DNA from 3 places in the Bradyrhizobium sp. OAE829 genome. Region 3 is predicted to be linked to each of the others. Evidence: predicted binding sites of a transcription regulator. Region 3 holds the regulator's gene; each other region holds the start of a gene.

Region 1 (4,090 bases), 1.5 Mb from region 3:
GGGCGGTGCGCACCACCTTGGCCGGGTCGATGATGCCCTTGTCGACCATGTCGACATACTGCTCGGTCTGGGCGTCGAAGCCGAAGGTCTCGGACTTGTTCTCGAGGATCTTGCCGACCACGATCGAGCCCTCGACACCGGCGTTCTCCGAGATCTGGCGAACCGGAGCTTCTAGCGCCTTCAGCACGATGTTGATGCCGGCCTGAACGTCGGAATTGTCGTTCTGGATGCGGCCGACCGCCTTCTTGGCGCGCAGCAGCGCCACGCCGCCGCCCGGCACGATGCCTTCCTGCACGGCCGCGCGGGTTGCGTTGAGCGCGTCCTCGACGCGGTCCTTCTTCTCCTTGACCTCGATCTCGGTCGCACCGCCGACGCGGATCACCGCGACGCCGCCGGCGAGCTTGGCAAGGCGCTCCTGCAGCTTCTCGCGGTCGTAGTCCGAGGTGGTTTCCTCGATCTGCGCCTTGATCTGGCTGACGCGGGCTTCGATCGCCGGCTTCTTGCCGGCGCCGTTGACGATGGTGGTGTTCTCCTTGTCGATCACCACCTTCTTGGCGCGGCCGAGCATGTTGACGGTGACGCTTTCCAGCTTCATGCCGAGTTCATCGGAGATCAGCTGACCGCCGGTCAGGATCGCGATGTCTTCCAGCATCGCCTTGCGGCGATCGCCGAAGCCCGGCGCCTTGACGGCGGCGACCTTCAGTCCGCCGCGCAGGCGGTTGACCACCAGCGTCGCCAGCGCCTCGCCCTCGACGTCCTCGGCGATGATCAAGAGCGGACGGCCGGACTGCACCACGGCTTCCAGCACCGGCAGCATCGCCTGCAGGCCGGAGAGCTTCTTCTCGTGCAGCAGCACGTAGACGTCCTCGAGCTCGGCGGTCATCTTTTCCGCGTTGGTGATGAAGTAGGGCGACAGATAGCCGCGGTCGAACTTCATGCCCTCGACGATGTCGACTTCGGTCTCGAGCGACTTGTTTTCCTCGACGGTGATGACGCCTTCATTGCCGACCTTCTGCATCGCCTGCGCGATCATCTTGCCGATGGCGGCATCGCCATTGGCCGAGATGGTGCCGACCTGGGCGACTTCGGCGGAGGAGGCGACCGGCTTGGCGCGCTTTTCGATGTCCTTGACCACGGCCAGCACCGCGATGTCGATGCCGCGCTTCAGATCCATCGGGTTCATGCCGGCGGCAACCGACTTGGCGCCTTCGCGCACGATCGCCTGGGCGAGCACGGTCGCGGTGGTGGTGCCGTCACCGGCGGTGTCGTTGGTCTTGGAGGCGACTTCGCGCAGCATCTGCGCGCCCATGTTCTCGAACTTGTCCTCGAGTTCGATCTCCTTGGCGACGGTAACGCCGTCCTTGGTGATGCGCGGGGCGCCGAAGCTCTTGTCGATCACGACGTTGCGGCCCTTCGGGCCGAGCGTCACCTTCACGGCGTTGGCGAGGATGTCGACGCCGCGCAGCATGCGGTCGCGGGCGTCTCCGGCGAATTTAACGTCTTTGGCAGCCATTTTATGAACTCCTGAATGATTGGATACGGTCGCTCGCCGCGTTTCCCTTGCTGTCATTGCCGGGCGTAGCCGTCTGAAGGACGGCGTCGCTTCCGCTCGCCTATGACCCGGCAATCCATCGCCTGCGCAAGACTCTTCCGAAGCGGATGGATGCCCGGGTCAAGCCCGGGCATGACAAATGAGGGTGCGGCGGCAGTCAGGCGTGCTTAAACCAGCACGCCCATGATGTCGGATTCCTTCATGATGAGGAGTTCCTCACCGTCGAGCTTGACCTCGGTGCCCGACCATTTGCCGAACAGCACGCGGTCGCCGACCTTGAGGTCGATCGGGATCAGCTTGCCGGCTTCATCCCGGCCGCCCGGGCCGACGGCCGTGATTTCGCCCTGCGAGGGCTTTTCCTTGGCGCTGTCGGGAATGATGATGCCGCCCTTGGTCTTCTCTTCGGCGTCGATACGCTTGACCACGACGCGGTCATGCAGCGGGCGGAATTTGGATTTGGCCATGAGGTTTCCTCTTTGGAAGGCTTGGTTTCAGGTCTGATTGCCGTCAAAATGGCTGCTAATGCCGGGTATTCGACACCGTCCCGGGCGGGACGGCCAAACTCCTTACTTGCCTTAGCAATCGTCGCATTTGAGTGCTAATGTGTGGCTCGGGGAATATGGCTTGGCGCCGATCCTGTCAAGCAAGGGGGTTAAGGCCCAAAAAAGGTTAAGGCCTTGGTGAGGCCAATATAGGATGCTCCCTGGGAAACCAAATCGGAGCGGCGGCGTAATTTGATGGACGTCATTGCTCCGGCACGTGTTTTACGGTTGGCTGCAGGACGGGTGCGGCCAAAAAACTTGTTTGGGGGAATGCGATGATCGGGTCCGGTACTGCGCGCGTGGTTGCCAATCTGGCGATCGCCTCAGCGCTCACAATACTCCTGGGAGCATGCAGCAGCATGAGCCTGCCGTCGCTGTCATCAAGTTCCGCGCCTCCGCCCGAGCCGGGCGTGGCTCCCGACATGCCGGCGACCATCCGCTCCGACGAGATCGTCGGCCGCTGGGGTCTCGCCTCGTACCAGAATCCGAACGACCGGGCCCGCACTGAAAAGATGGCCCGCGATCAGTGCAGGCAGCCTTATGTGATCACCGCCGGCACCTCCGGGGGCGTGGTCATGCATCTGGCCGACCAGGCGACCCCGCAGGAACTGCGCCTCAAGGGCTCGCCGAGCGGCAAGAACTATATCGGCCCGGCCGGACCGACCCCGGGCGAGCAGGACCGCGAGATCGTCTCGTTCGACGGCCGCGTTCTGGTGACCCGCTTCGTCGACAAGGATGCCGGGGTTCGTTACGGCAACATGGTCTATGTCCGCTGCGCGCCGCGCGCCTGAGCCGACAAAAGCCTTAACCTCATCCGCAATAAAAAAACGCCGGCTTCGCGCCGGCGTTTTCTTTTTCACGATGTGACGCTGCCAGGAGTTGCCACCCGGCGCGCCGGAATATTAATCGAACAGCGCGTCGATATCGTCCTGCGAGGCATGGCCGACGTCGCCGTCGAGCTTCGGACCGTTGAGCAGCTTGGCGTCGCCTTCACGGGTATCGACGATCGGGGTCGCGTGCGCCTTCAGCGCGTCGACGCCACCCCAGATGTCCATCATGACGTTGATGTGGTTCTCGATGAACTTCATCGTGGTCATCACTTTGCTGATGCGCTGACCGGTGAGATCCTGGAAATTGCAGGCTTCGAAGATCGCGATGACGCGTTCCTGGATTTCCTCGCTGAGCAGCTTCTGCTGGTCCTGCGAAGTGTTCTTGGACAGCGCGGTCGCCGCCTGGTCGATCGCCTCGGTGGCTTCGAGAATCTGCTGCGTGGCCTGCTCGGTACCGCCGACGACGGCGCCGAGTTCACCATTGACCTTGGCCATTTCGCCGCCGTCAAAGCTCTTGCCGTGCAGCGTTGCGATTTCGCGCTTGGTGCGGTTGATGGCGTCGTGAATGAGGTCGAGTTCGACCTTGAGCTTTTCGCACTGCTCGATCTGGGCACGATAGGTTTCCAGCAGCGCCTGGGCTTCGGCAACCTCGCGCGCCACCGACGCTTCCGCCGATTCAGTCACGACGGAACGGCCTTGACCGCCCGCGGCCATCTGGGCGCGGATCGAGCGCAGCTCGCTCATGATCTCGCGATGCATCGGGCCGATGTCGCCGCCTTCGGCAACCGCGGACACCGGCATTGGCACGTCGCCCAAAATGGCTTGTTCGATACGAAAACGTTTGCGATTAACCGACATGTTTATTCCCACCCCTTACTCCGTGAGCTGTTTTAGACAGATGCGATTTAACGTGAGGTTCACGCGGGGAACACATCGCGGCGTAGTCTTCCGCGGGGCGCACACCAGGGATTAACCATGTGTGCGCGGCGTTCACTCAAAATAAACGCTACCGGACAAATCAGCGCGCAATCGGCGACGTGGTGAATCGAAACGCCGTTTCTGTTTACCAAACCGATGTGGTTTTGACCCTTTATTGACCACGTGCAACGGCGCCGCTCAGGCGTCGCCAAGATCTAACAGTGACGAAACAGTACAGAGTACGTCGA
Region 2 (4,090 bases), 3.2 Mb from region 3:
GGCGGCGACATTGCACGCCATGGCGAGTTGCGTGCTCGGCCCGGCGATCGCCGCGATCAGCCTTGGATTGGTCGGACCGACCGCGATCGGCGAACGGCTCGGGCGCAATGCCCGGTTCGCGTCAATTGGCAACGGCGTCGCCGCGGCGCTGATGGGGGCCTGCGGCTATTTCATCTCCAGCCGCTCGGTGTTTCTCGCCACCTTCGTTCTGGTGATCTTCACCATCATAGCGCTATCCCGGATCAAAGATCGCGAAATCGATCCGGAACAGGCCCATGGCGCGATCGTCCGCGCCAAGCCGGACCCCGAAGCCACCAGCGTGCTGCATCTGCTGCGCCAGCGCCCGCTCCTGATCTTTGCCGGCGCCGTGATGTTGCTGCAGCTCGCCAACGCCGCGATGCTGCCCTTGATGGCGGGCATCGTGACGACGCGTTCGACCCAGTGGGCTCCGGTGCTGATTGCGGCGTGCATCATCCTGCCGCAAGCGATCGTGGCGCTGAGTTCGCCCTCGGTCGGCCGCAAGGCGCAGCAATGGGGCCGCCGGCCGCTGCTGCTGGTCGGCTTCACCGCGCTCGCCATCCGCGGCGTGCTGTTCGCAACCGTCACCGATCCCTACGCGCTGGTGGCCGTGCAATTCTTTGACGGCGTGACCGCCGCTGTGTTCGGCGTTCTCATCCCGTTGACCGTCGCCGACATCGCCTTCGGCAGCGGCCATTTCAACCTCGCCCAGGGCGTGGTGGGGACGGCGGTCGGCATCGGCGCTTCCTGCAGCAATATCCTGGCAGGCTATGTCAGCGACCATTTCGGCCACAGCACGGCCTTCCTCGGCCTGTCCGCCATTGCCTGCGTCGGGCTTTGTCTGATTGCGTTTGTGATGCCGGAAACGAAGCCGCCCCGTCATGCCCGGGCATAGCCGTCTGAAGGACGGCGTCGCTTACGCTCGCCTACGCCCCGGGCATCCACGACTTACTTCCTTTGGGTGAGACAAGACGTAGATGGCCGGGACTACAAGCCCGGCCATGACGAACACTAACATTCGCGCTCGCGCGGATTTACGACGATAACTCCACCGTCTTGAACTCCGCCGGCAAAATCACTTCCAGCAATTCGACGTCGTCGGAATAGTCCAGGATCAGGTGCCGGATGCGCGGCGGCTGGGTCCAGCAGCCGCCCTCCTTCATCAAGGTCTCGCCCTGGCCTTCCATGTAGGTCTTCACCCAGCCCTTGAGCACATAGACCATCTGGAATTCGACGTCGTGGTAATGCAGCTTTGAAACTTCCTCCGGATTGCAGGGTCCGATCAGCCGGATCACATGCGCCTGCGCCAGGCCATGGGTCGCCGCGGCAATGCCGAGATCGCGGTACTGTGCATAGGTGCGCAGGCCGTCGGCCTTGAAATCCTCTTCACGGTGATGGCTGATGGCGATGCGCTGTTTCGGCCGCGCCTTCGGCTTTGCTACGGCCTTGGCCGTTGGCTCGGCTGCCGCCTTCGATTTGGCCGTGGCGCCGCGGCCTTTTGATGCGATGGTCTTGCGGGCTGAGGATTTGGCTGCCGTGCCGAGGCCCGTCCATTTCTTCTTCACCGCGGTTTTGGCTGCGGCTTTCGATGTCGCTTTTTGTTTGGCCATTAGTGCCCTCCCGTTTGTTTGATGGCGGGAGGCTAACACAAAATGAAATTCGTAGGGTGGGCAAAGGCGCGCTTGCGCCGTGCCCACCATCTTCATCGAGCAAGGAATGGTGGGCACGCTTGCGCTTTGCCCACCCTACAAATCTCTCCGCTCAATGCAGCCTGAACACGCCGTCCACGGCGCGAAGCTCGGCCGGCTTGATCAGCTTGGAATGCGCAACCGTGACCGAGTACAGCGGGCCGTCGAGCTTTTCCTGCCAGAAGGCGAGAAAATCTTTCAGCGCCGGAAATTTCGGAAACAGATCGTAGTTCTGCCAGACGTAGGTTTGCAGCAGCGAGGGATGATCCGGCAACCGATAGAGAATTTCCGCCGTCGTCAGCCCATAACCCAGCACCTGCTTCCGGAAATCGTCGGAAACAACCCCAACCCGCGAGACCATGCCAACCTCCATTGTAGGAAGCGCATTTCACGTGGGTGGCCACACCGAGCCACCCCGGCGGAGATGCGCTCACATGAGAGAAATGTGACGCACGATACCAACCCATCACAAGCCTAAATGTTTAATGATCTGTTGAAAATTCATGCGTTAGCAGCAGCTTACCGCACCTGCTAATACGGGGTCGCAAGCCGTTTACCCTGATTAATCATGATGAATGAAATTGGCAGGCGTCATATTTGAGTGCCAATTTTTCTGCTAGAAGCCCTTGTCCCCCGAACAAGACTGGCTTAAATCAGCCGCAGCCGAGCTAGCACTCGCCTGCTCGGACTGCCAAAATCCCAGAATTCGACAACAGTTGCAAAAACTTAGGAGGACTGCATGAAATTCCGTCCGCTTCACGACCGCGTCGTGGTCAAGCGCATCGACGCCGAAGAGAAGACTGCTGGCGGCATCATCATTCCGGACAGTGCCAAGGAAAAGCCCTCCCAGGGCGAAATCACCGCCGTCGGCCCTGGTGGCCGTGACGAAGCTGGCAAGCTGATCCCGATCGACCTCAAGGTCGGCGACCGCGTCCTGTTCGGCAAGTGGTCCGGCACCGAGGTCAAGCTCGACGGCCAGGAACTGCTGATCATGAAGGAAAGCGACATCATGGGCGTCCTCACCGACGTTCCCGCGACCAAGAAGAAGGCCGCCTAAGCCAAACCCGCACACGCTCACCCCTGAGGAGCGCCTGCGCGGCGCTCCCCGACAAGGGTGAGACACCAAGTTCAACTCAGGGAAATCAAATATGTCAGCTAAAGAAGTCAAATTCGGCGTTGATGCCCGCGACCGCATGCTGCGCGGCGTCGACATTCTCGCCAACGCCGTAAAGGTCACGCTCGGCCCCAAGGGCCGCAACGTCGTGCTCGACAAGTCGTTCGGCGCTCCCCGCATCACCAAGGACGGCGTCACCGTCGCCAAGGAAATCGAACTCGAAGACAAGTTCGAGAACATGGGCGCGCAGATGGTGCGCGAAGTCGCTTCCAAGTCCGCTGATGCGGCCGGCGACGGCACCACCACCGCAACGGTTCTCGCCGCTGCGATCGTCCGTGAAGGCGCCAAGTCGGTTGCCGCCGGCATGAACCCGATGGATCTGAAGCGCGGTATCGACCTGGCGGTGGAAGCCGTGGTCGCCGACCTCGTCAAGAACTCCAAGAAGGTCACCTCGAACGAGGAAATCGCCCAGGTCGGCACCATCTCCGCCAACGGCGACGCCGAAATCGGCAAGTTCCTCGCCGACGCGATGAAGAAGGTCGGCAACGAGGGCGTCATCACGGTTGAAGAAGCCAAGTCACTCGAAACCGAACTCGACGTCGTCGAAGGCATGCAGTTCGACCGCGGCTACATCTCGCCCTACTTCGTCACCAACGCCGACAAGATGCGCGTTGAAATGGACGACGCCTACATCCTGATCAACGAGAAGAAGCTCTCCTCGCTGAACGAGCTGCTGCCGCTGCTCGAAGCCGTGGTGCAGACCGGCAAGCCGCTGGTCATCGTCGCGGAAGACGTCGAAGGCGAAGCTCTCGCTACCCTCGTCGTCAACCGTCTGCGTGGCGGCCTCAAGGTCGCTGCCGTCAAGGCTCCGGGCTTCGGCGATCGCCGCAAGGCCATGCTGCAGGACATCGCCGTTCTGACCGGTGGTCAGGCGATCTCGGAAGATCTCGGCATCAAGCTCGAGAACGTCACGCTGCAGATGCTCGGTCGCGCCAAGAAGGTGATGATCGACAAGGAAAACACCACCATCGTCAACGGCGCCGGCAAGAAGGCCGACATCGAGGCACGCGTGCAGCAGATCAAGGCGCAGATCGAGGAAACCACCTCGGACTACGACCGTGAGAAGCTGCAGGAGCGTCTGGCCAAGCTCGCAGGCGGCGTCGCGGTGATCCGCGTCGGCGGCGCGACCGAAGTCGAAGTCAAGGAGCGCAAGGATCGCGTGGATGACGCGATGCATGCGACCCGTGCGGCGGTTGAAGAAGGCATCGTC
Region 3 (4,090 bases):
CGGCCCAATGCTTTCAATGACGCATCATCCAGCGCCTGCACGCCGAGCGAGACCCGGTTGACGCCGGCCGCGCGATAGCCGCGGAAGCGCGTCGCCTCGACGCTGGTCGGGTTGGCCTCCAGCGTCACTTCGACGTCACCAGCGACGCGCCAATGTTTGCCGATCGCATCCAGGATGGCGCCAACGGTCTGCGGCTGCATCAACGATGGCGTGCCGCCGCCGAGGAAGATCGAGGTGACTTCGCGTCCCGGCGCGCGCTCGGCTGATGTTTCGATCTCGCGCGTAAAGGCGCTGACAAACCGCGCTTCGTCGATCGGCGCATGCCGGACATGGCTGTTGAAATCGCAATACGGGCATTTCGACAGGCAGAATGGCCAGTGCACATAAACGCCGAAAGCCGCTTTGCCGGTCTTGAGGATCTCGGGGCGCTCGAAGCTAGCCAAGGCAGATCTCCGCCAGTTTGACGAAGGCGCGGGCGCGATGCGACAGGCCGAGCCCCAGCGGCGGCAGCCCGTGCTTCTCGATGCTGGCCATCTCGCCGAAGGTGCGGCCGTGTCCATCCGGCAGGAACGACGGGTCGTAACCGAAACCCTCGGTGCCGCGCGGTGGCCACACCAAGGTTCCATCGACCCGCGCCTCGACCTCCTCAACGTGCCCGTCGGGCCAGGCGACGCACAGCGCGGACACGAAATGCGCCTTGCGTTTGTCTGGCGTTTTGGCGCCGCGCTCCTGCAACAGGCGTTCGACCCGCGTCATGGCCGCCAGAAAATCCGCAGGTTTGCCCGCCCAGCGCGCCGAATAGATTCCGGGCGCACCGTCCAGCGCTTCGACCACGAGGCCGGAATCATCGGCGAAGGCCGGAAGCTGCGCGGCTTTCGCGGCCGCGATCGCCTTGATTGCCGCGTTGGCCCGAAAGGTCTCACCGGTCTCCTCGGGCTCATCGAGGCCGAGTTCGCCCGCGGAGATCGCCTCGACGCCATGCGGCGCCAGCAGTTCGCGCATCTCGGCAAGCTTGCCGGGATTGTGGGTCGCGATCACCAGGCGGCCTGTGATTCGACGGTGCATGATCAATCAGACTACGCGACGGCCATCTTTTGCAAGTCCACCAAACGCGCGACGCCCTTGCGCGCCAGCGCCATCAGCGCCAGGAACTCGTCCTGCGAGAACGGCGTCTTCTCCGCGGTGCCCTGCACCTCGATGATGCGGCCGTCGCCGGTCATGACGAAATTGGCGTCGGTATCGGCCTCGGAATCCTCGGCATAATCGAGGTCGAGCACCGGCGTGCCCTGATAGATGCCGCAGGAGATCGCCGCGACATTGTCGCGGAGCACATTGGCTTTCAGCATGTTGCGGTTCTTCATCCACGAGATGCAGTCGGCCAGCGCCACCCAGGCGCCTGTTATCGAGGCGGTGCGGGTACCGCCATCGGCCTGGATCACGTCGCAATCGACCGTGATCTGCCGCTCGCCGAGCGCTTCGAGGTCGACCGCCGCGCGCAAGGAGCGCCCAATCAGGCGCTGGATTTCGACGGTGCGGCCGCCCTGTTTGCCGGCCGCGGCCTCGCGGCGGGTGCGTTCCAGGGTGGCACGGGGCAGCATGCCGTATTCGGCAGTGACCCAGCCGCGGCCCTGACCCTTGAGCCAGGGCGGCAGGCGTTCTTCCAGCGTGGCCGTGACCAGCACATGGGTATCGCCGAATTTCACCATGCAGGAACCTTCGGCGTATTTGACGACGCCGCGTTCCAGCGACACGGGGCGCAGCTCATCGGGCGCACGGCGGCTTGGCCGCATGGGGAATCCTCCGAAAAATCAAGCAAAAGCGGGTTCGCGGTGCTTGTAGGAGGGGGAGCGGGCAGCGGCAAGGCCTTTGGTACCTCTTTGGGGTATAATGCGTGCTTGTCACCGGCCCTCCGGATAGACAGATTAGAGGTCAAGTCGAGGGAGTAATTGGTGGCCCACCACGATCCGATTGGCCTGATTGCGCCGAATGCCGGGCTGGCCCAGCTCAATGAGCGTTCGCGCGACATTTTTCGTCAAATCGTCGAGAGTTATCTCGCTACCGGCGAGCCGGTCGGTTCGCGCAACATTTCGCGCCTGATCGCGATGCCGCTGTCGCCGGCCTCGGTGCGCAATGTGATGTCGGACCTCGAACAGCTCGGCCTGATCTACGCGCCGCATACCTCGGCCGGCCGTCTGCCCACGGAACTCGGCCTGCGTTTCTTCGTCGACGCCCTGATGCAGGTCGGTGACCTCACCGAAGACGAGCGGCAGTCGATCCAGACCCAGCTTGCCTCCGTCGGCCGCGCGCAATCGGTCGAGGCGGCGCTCGGCGAGGCCCTGACGCGGTTGTCGGGCCTGACCCGCGCCGCTGCGGTGGTGCTGACGGCGAAATCCAATTCGCGGCTGAAGCACATCGAATTCGTGCGGCTGGAGCCGGAACGCGCGCTGGTGGTGCTGGTCAGCGAAGACGGCCAGGTCGAGAACCGCGTGCTGACCCTGCCGCCCGGCGTTCCCTCGTCGGCGCTGACGGAAGCCAGCAATTTCCTCAATTCCCGGATTCGCGGCCGTACGCTTGCCGAATCGCGCCTCGAACTCGAAACCGCGCTGACGCAAAGCCGCGCCGAACTCGATCAGCTGACGCAGAAAATCATCGCGGCCGGCATTGCGAGCTGGTCCGGCGGCGAAAGCGAGGACCGCCAATTGATCGTGCGCGGTCATGCCAATCTGCTCGAGGATCTGCACGCGCTGGAAGATCTGGAGCGCGTGAAATCACTGTTCGACGATCTCGAGACCAAGCGCGGCGTCATCGATCTGCTCGGTCGCGCCGAGCGCGCCGAGGGCGTGCGGATCTTCATCGGATCGGAGAACAAGCTGTTCTCGCTGTCCGGTTCCTCCACCATCATCGCGCCCTATAGCGACGCCGCCGGCCGCATCGTCGGGGTTCTCGGCGTGATCGGGCCGACGCGGCTCAACTATGCAAGGGTGATTCCGACGGTGGACTATGCCGCGCGCATCGTCAGCCGCATGCTCGGTGGTTGATACGGCCCGAAAAAAGCTTCGCTTTGTTGTTTTGACGCCTTTCCCGGCGCGAACCGGGCCCACCCCGGATCAGGTCGGTGCGGGCATCGCTCGAAAACGCCATGGAACGCTTGATTTTCGCCCGCTAAAGCACGATATCCCGGGCAGCAAATCCCCATTTAACCGAACGGTTCTTTTGAGAAGGCAGACTTATGACCGATCCCAACCGGCCGAATGATGACGCGGCGGCGCCGAGCGAGCCCGTGGTCTCAAAGCCCTACATCATGCCTGATGATCCCGAGGAAGGATCGGTCGAGGCGTTGACGAAGGAAGCGGCTGAAGCGCGCGACAAGATGCTGCGCACGCTGGCGGAGATGGAAAATCTGCGCAAACGCACCGCCAAGGAAGTTGCCGATGCGCGGGCTTACGGCATCACCGGCTTCGCGCGCGACATTCTCGACATCGCCGACAATCTGCAGCGCGCGCTGGATGCGGTTCCCGCTGAAATGAAGGCCTCGGCCGATCCGGCGCTGAAGGCGTTCATCGAAGGCGTCGAGTTGACCGAGCGGTCGCTGCTCAACACGCTGGAGAAAAACGGCGTCAAGAAATTCGATCCGTCGGGCGAGAAGTTCAATCCGAACTTCCAGCAGGCGATGTACGAAGTCCCTGACGCATCGGTGCCGGCGGGCACTGTGGTGCAGGTGGTGCAGGCCGGCTTCATGATCGGCGAGCGCGTGCTGCGTCCGGCGCTGGTCGGCGTATCCAAGGGCGGCGCCAAGGCGGCGCCTGCCGCCGACATCACGACCTGAGACGAAAGAGCCGATCCGACTTACGCGTCCATCGGCTTCTCATGCGCCTTCGGCCAGTAGGTGCCAAAGCTCCAGAGATTGCCTTCCGGATCCCGGCAGGCGAAATCGCGGCTGCCGTAGTCGGTGTTGTGCAGTTCCATTTCGATTTTGGCGCCTGATGCCTTCACCTTGGCGCACAACGCGTCAGGATCTTCGACGGCGACATAAAGCGCGTCGGTGCGGCGGCCAGAGATGTCGCCAACCAGTCTGCCGTATTCATCGTCG

The links. Region 3 encodes HrcA, which represses chaperone genes, less so after heat shock. Its sites were predicted from a motif close to GTTAGCACTCNCNNNNNGNGAGTGCTAAC; they were not measured.
Region 1: ABIE49_RS14595 (co-chaperone GroES) is a predicted target of HrcA. The motif match lies at 2,127-2,155, and genes of this name have one in related genera.
Region 2: ABIE49_RS06380 (co-chaperone GroES) is a predicted target of HrcA. The motif match lies at 2,374-2,402, and genes of this name have one in related genera.

The regions. Positions count from the first base shown of each region.
Region 1 is NZ_JBEPOE010000001.1:2,983,814-2,987,903, reverse strand. Features, by position in the region: gene groL (chaperonin GroEL) at 1-1,513, opposite strand, end outside; gene ABIE49_RS14595 (co-chaperone GroES) at 1,720-2,016, opposite strand; gene ABIE49_RS14590 (hypothetical protein) at 2,370-2,885, shown strand; gene ABIE49_RS14585 (protein phosphatase CheZ) at 2,997-3,782, opposite strand; gene ABIE49_RS14580 (L,D-transpeptidase) at 4,090-4,090, shown strand, end outside.
Region 2 is NZ_JBEPOE010000001.1:1,283,890-1,287,979, forward strand. Features, by position in the region: gene ABIE49_RS06365 (MFS transporter) at 1-913, shown strand, start outside; gene ABIE49_RS06370 (cupin domain-containing protein) at 1,053-1,628, opposite strand; gene ABIE49_RS06375 (usg protein) at 1,780-2,067, opposite strand; gene ABIE49_RS06380 (co-chaperone GroES) at 2,446-2,763, shown strand; gene groL (chaperonin GroEL) at 2,855-4,090, shown strand, end outside.
Region 3 is NZ_JBEPOE010000001.1:4,484,156-4,488,245, forward strand. Features, by position in the region: gene hemW (radical SAM family heme chaperone HemW) at 1-443, opposite strand, end outside; gene rdgB (RdgB/HAM1 family non-canonical purine NTP pyrophosphatase) at 436-1,065, opposite strand; gene rph (ribonuclease PH) at 1,077-1,790, opposite strand; gene hrcA (heat-inducible transcriptional repressor HrcA) at 1,950-3,038, shown strand; gene grpE (nucleotide exchange factor GrpE) at 3,230-3,826, shown strand; gene ABIE49_RS21685 (VOC family protein) at 3,847-4,090, opposite strand, start outside.